One region of the Micrococcus sp. CS26 genome, then DNA from elsewhere that is predicted to be linked to it. Evidence: predicted binding sites of a transcription regulator. Region 1 holds the regulator's gene; the other holds the start of a gene.
The links. The regulator LexA, encoded in region 1, represses DNA repair genes until DNA is damaged. The targets are predictions, from matches to a motif close to TCGAACANNTGTTCGA.
Positions count from the first base shown of each region.

Region 2: ACZ1IK_RS00835 (DUF6504 family protein) is a predicted target of LexA. The motif match lies at 724-739, and genes of this name have one in related genera.

Region 1 is NZ_JBVFVY010000009.1:46,922-49,370, forward strand. Features, by position in the region: gene ACZ1IK_RS05890 (histidinol-phosphate transaminase) at 1-417, opposite strand, end outside; gene ACZ1IK_RS05895 (LysM peptidoglycan-binding domain-containing protein) at 461-835, opposite strand; gene lexA (transcriptional repressor LexA) at 1,127-1,843, shown strand; gene ACZ1IK_RS05905 (ATP-dependent DNA helicase) at 1,892-2,449, opposite strand, start outside.
Region 2 is NZ_JBVFVY010000001.1:184,247-186,695, reverse strand. Features, by position in the region: gene ACZ1IK_RS00840 (DUF6318 family protein) at 1-395, opposite strand, end outside; gene ACZ1IK_RS00835 (DUF6504 family protein) at 870-1,196, shown strand; gene ACZ1IK_RS00830 (DNA polymerase III subunit alpha) at 1,193-2,449, shown strand, end outside.

The sequences.
Region 1 (2,449 bases):
GTCTTCGGCACGGCCGCCGTCCACGAACACGGTGTCCGTGCCGCCGGCCAGCAGCGGGTACATGGAGTACGAGGGCAGGAAGCTCAGCAGTGTCCGCCCGGGGCCGCCGAAGGCCTGGAGGATCTGCTGCAGGATCTCGTTGGAGCCGTTGCCGGCCCACACGTGGTCCGCCGTGAGGCCGTGGCCGAGGTAGCCGGCGAGCGCACGTCGCAGCCCCGTGAACTCGCGGTCCGGGTAGCGGTTCAGCCCCCCGGCGACGGCCGCGACCCGCTCGGCGATGGCGGTGGCGACCTCCTCCGGCACCGGATGCGTGTTCTCGTTGGTGTTGAGCATGTACGGCACGTCCAGCTGGGGGGCGCCGTAGGGGCTCAGGCCGCGGAGGTTCTCACGCAGGGGCAGAGAGCTGAGGTCGGTCATGGCCGCCAGTCTAGGAAGCGTGGAGGGCGAGGCCCGCCGTGCGTCACCGCGTGGCCGGGACGAACAGCTCCTCGCCCGGCGCGGGGGCCCGGCCCTCGAGCCCGTTGAGCTCGTCGATCGTGGCGATCACCTCGTAGACGTCCGCCTCCGGAGCCACCGTGGTGGCGATGGTCCACAGGCTGTCCCCGGGCATGACCGTGACGGACTGGGTGGCGGGCCCCGCGGTGTCCGCGGACACCGCGGCGGGCGACAGCAGCACACCCAGGAAGAAGGCGGCCGCCAGCGTGGCGGCCACGGCCGCGGCGATCACGGGGATCCCCCGCAGCACGAGGCGGCCGCGGCGGGTCAGACGGATGGTGGCCGGACGCGGCCGCGCCGTCGCGGGCGAGCCGGCGAACTGGGCGGTGGTGAGCGTCATGGTGTCCTCCTCCGGGGCGGATGCCCTCCAGGTGATCGAACATGTGTTCGAATCCGTTCGAATGCCTTTCTAGCACAGGTGTTCGAGACATGCCACGACGAGATCGAACATATCTTTGAAGGAGAGGCGGCTCTCCTCTAGGCTCGAGGCCATGCACGGACGCCCCGGAACGCCCCGGGACCGCCAAGACACAGGCAACCAGCGGGGGCGGACACGGTAAGCGTCCGGACGGCAGCCGGACGCCGGAACACGAGTCCGGCCACCATCACCCCGGGAGAACGGACGGCAGCCATGAGCACCACCGACGATCAGCCGGCGGCGCGCGCGCCGCTCACCGACCGCCAGCGGCGGATCGTGCAGACCATCCGGGACGCGATCGCCGACCACGGCTACCCGCCCTCCATGCGCGAGATCGGCGACGCCGCGGGCCTGGCCTCGCTCTCCTCCGTCACGCACCAGCTCGGCCGTCTCGAGCGACACGGCTACATTCGGCGCGACCCGGGCCGCCCGCGTGCCCTCGAGGTGCTGCGCGACGTGGACGGCACCCCGCTGGGTGAGGCCGCCTCCCCCGCCGCTGCGCCGTCGTCGCAGGTCTCCGCGATCCCCGCGTGGCACACCGGCGCGGACGGGGCGGACAGCGTGCCGGTCCCCTGGGTCGGCCGCATCGCGGCGGGCGGCCCCGTCCTGGCCGAGCAGCAGGTCGAGGACGTCATGGCGATCCCGCGCCGCCTCACGGGCGAGGGCGAGCTGTTCATGCTGCGCGTCACGGGCGACTCGATGGTGGACGCCGCGATCTGCGACGGCGACTGGGTGGTGGTGCGCCGGCAGGAGACGGCGGAGAACGGCGACATCGTCGCGGCCCTGCTCGACGACGAGGCCACGGTGAAGACCTTCCGCCGCCGTGACGGGCACACGTGGCTCCTGCCCCAGAACACGGCCTACGAGCCCATCCTCGGCGATCACGCCACCGTGATGGGGCGCGTCGTCACGGTCCTGCGCTCGCTCTGACCCGCTCCCTCCGACCGGGCCGGGCCGACGGTCCGAGGCCGAGCGAGGTCAATCGCCCGAGGCGAGCCGTGCCAGCACCCCGCGGACGACGTCGCCGTCCGTGGTGCGCCAGAAGTCCGGCAGGGCGCTCGTGATGTAGCCGCCGTACCGCTCGGTGGCCAGGCGGGGGTCCAGCACGGCCACGACGCCGCGGTCCGTCACGGAGCGCACGAGGCGCCCGGCGCCCTGGGCCATGCGCACGGCCGCGTGCGTGGCGGAGATCCGCATGAACCCGTTGCCGCCGTGCCGGGCGACGTCCCGGGTGCGGGCCTGGGAGAGCGGGTCGTCCGGCCGCGGGAACGGGATGCGGTCGATCACCACGAGCCGCAGCGAGTTCCCCGGCACGTCCACGCCCTGCCACAGGCTCATGGTGCCGAACAGGGACGTGTCCGGCTCTTCGGCGAACTGGCGTACGAGGGCGGAGAGGGTCGCGTCCCCCTGGCACAGGATCGTGGTCTTCGGCCCGAGCCGACGGCGCATCTCGGCGGCGGCGTCCTCGGCCGCCCGGCGCGAGGAGAACAGGCCGAGGGCCCCGCCCTGCGACGCCCTCAGGAGCGCCTCGAGCTC
Region 2 (2,449 bases), on a different contig from region 1:
TCAGCGGTTTCTCCGGTCTGGTCAGTGTAGTAAATGGCCTCCCAGAAATAGCGAATTGCCGCCTCGGCGCCCTCCTTGGTCTCTTCCTTCATGGCGGCGGGCATCTCCGGCTTGGGCACGTTCCGCGCGGGGCCGTCGGCAGACGCGGGCACGTATTCGCCGGACCCGCTCTCCGTGGCCGTGGGGGATGAGCTGACGCCTGCGGTCTCACTCGTGCTCGCGGGCGCGGACGTCTCGACGGCGGGCTTGGCGGACGAGGGTGACGTCGTCGACGACTCGGCGGGCTCGGACTGCCCGCCACAGGCGGTCAGTGCGAGCGCCAAGGCCACGCTGAGCGTGCCGGCCTGGGCGAATCGGTGGCGGCGCAGGGCGCGCCCGGGTGCGGTGAGAGACATTTCCCCTCCAACTGGACGTCCGTCGTGTGTCCGCGCCTCCCGCGCTGATCCCGCAACGCGGTGCCCGTGGCATGCGAGGCCCGGTTGGTTCGGAGTATACGCAGACGGATTGTGGTCCTGCTCGCATTGTCCACAGGACCGTGCCGGCGCACTTCTTCCGGCCCAAGAGACGATTTTCTCGTGCGTGTGCGCCCCAAGGTCGGGTTTGAGGCCTACGGCCAGGACTCGGCCAGCCGGCCTCACGAAAAGGGCGTTCCCGGCCTCGCCCGTCTGGGGCGATGCGTCCTTAACGTGTCCGGCGGGCGCCCTACGTTCGCACCCATCGCATTCGAACACATGTTCGAGTACGATCGGGTGTGCGGCCCCACCTTCCCACTTCTTCCCCGCGTCCGGTCCGCCGGACGGGCCGCGCTCCCATCGCCCGACGGCACCCCGTCGTCGGTCCGGTCAGCAGTGCACAGGGAGAGAAGCAGAATGGGAGTCCTCACACAGTCGGTGGCGGTGGAGTGCGGGGCAGACGGCACCCCGCAGGGGCTGCGCTGGAACGGGCGGGACTACGTCCTCGCAGAGCGCCCCGTGCGCTGGTTCGAGCGGCGCCGCTGGTGGGCGGAGGAGGTCCGCGCGGAGAAGGGCCGCGGCGCCGGTCTCGTCGACCACGAGATGTGGCGGTTGCAGGTCCGCCTGGCCCGGGCCGGCGCCGCGCCCCTGCAGACCCTCGACGTCGCCCACCACCTGGACTCCGGCCGGTGGCGGCTCGTGCGCGTCCACGAGCACGCCCAGGACCTGAGGCGGTCGGCATGAGCCGGGCCGCCGCGGCCGGACGCACCGCCGCACCCTTCGCCCACCTGCACGTCGCCTCCGCGTTCAGCGCCCACTACGGGGTCAGCTGGCCCGAGGACCTCGTGGCCGCCGCCGCGGCCGCGGACATGGACCTGCTGGCCTGCACCGACCGGGACGGGCTCTACGGCATGGCCAAACACGTGGGTGCCTGCCTGCGCCACGGCATCACCCCGATCGTGGGCGTGGACCTGGCCGTCCGGTGGAGCGAGGACGAGGACGCCGGCCGCGTGGTCGTGCTCGCCCGAGGAGGCTGTCATGGCTCCGGCTACCGCTCCCTGTGCGAGCTCGTCTCCGCCGCCCACGCCCGCACCACCGGGGGAGCGGCGGGCGGCAGCCCGTGGGCCAGCGTCGCCGAGCTCGCCGCCGCGGCGGCCGGCCGTGTCCCCACCGCCGCCAACCGGGACAACCCGCCCACCCCCGAGCTGTTCGTCCTCCTCGGCCCGGACTCGGACGTCGGCCGCCACCTGGCCCGCCGCCGGTACGCGGCCGGCCTCACCGCCCTGCGCCGCTGGAAGGCGGCCCTGCCCGCAGGCAGCCCCCACGCCGATGTCGTCACCCACCTCTCCGCCCCCGGCCGACGCCTCGACACCGGGCACGCCGTGAAGACCCTCCGCGCCGCCCGCCAGGCCCGCATCCCCGCCGTCCTGACCAACGCCGTGCGCTACGCGGCCCCGGACGGTGCCGCCACCGCGGACGTCCTCGACGCCGTCCGTGCCCTCAGCTCCCTCGACGCCCTCCACGACCTGCAGCCCAACGGGCAGGGCTGGCTCAAGTCCACCGCCGCCATGCACCGCATCGCCCACGAGATCGCCTTCGCCGCCGACGACCGCCCCGCCCCCCTGCTCGAGGCCACCCGCCGCCTCGCCGAGGCCTGCGCACTCGACCCCGAGACCGACCTCGGCTGGGGCGTGCCCCGCGTCCCGGAGGCCGCCGTCATCGGCATCGACGGCCCCCCGGAGCACGTGCTGCGCGAGCGCACCCGCACCGGCCTCCTCGCCCGCTACCCCCACCTCCACACCGGGGGAGGCCTCCCCGGCACCAGCCAGGCGGCCCGGGACCTGCAGGACCGCGCCGAGCACGAGCTCGGCATCATCACCCGACTCGGCTTCTCCTCCTACTTCCTCACCGTGGCCGCCGTCGTCGACCTCATCGAGGGCATGGGCATCCGCGTGGCCGCCCGCGGCTCCGGCGCCTCCTCCCTCGTCAACCACGCC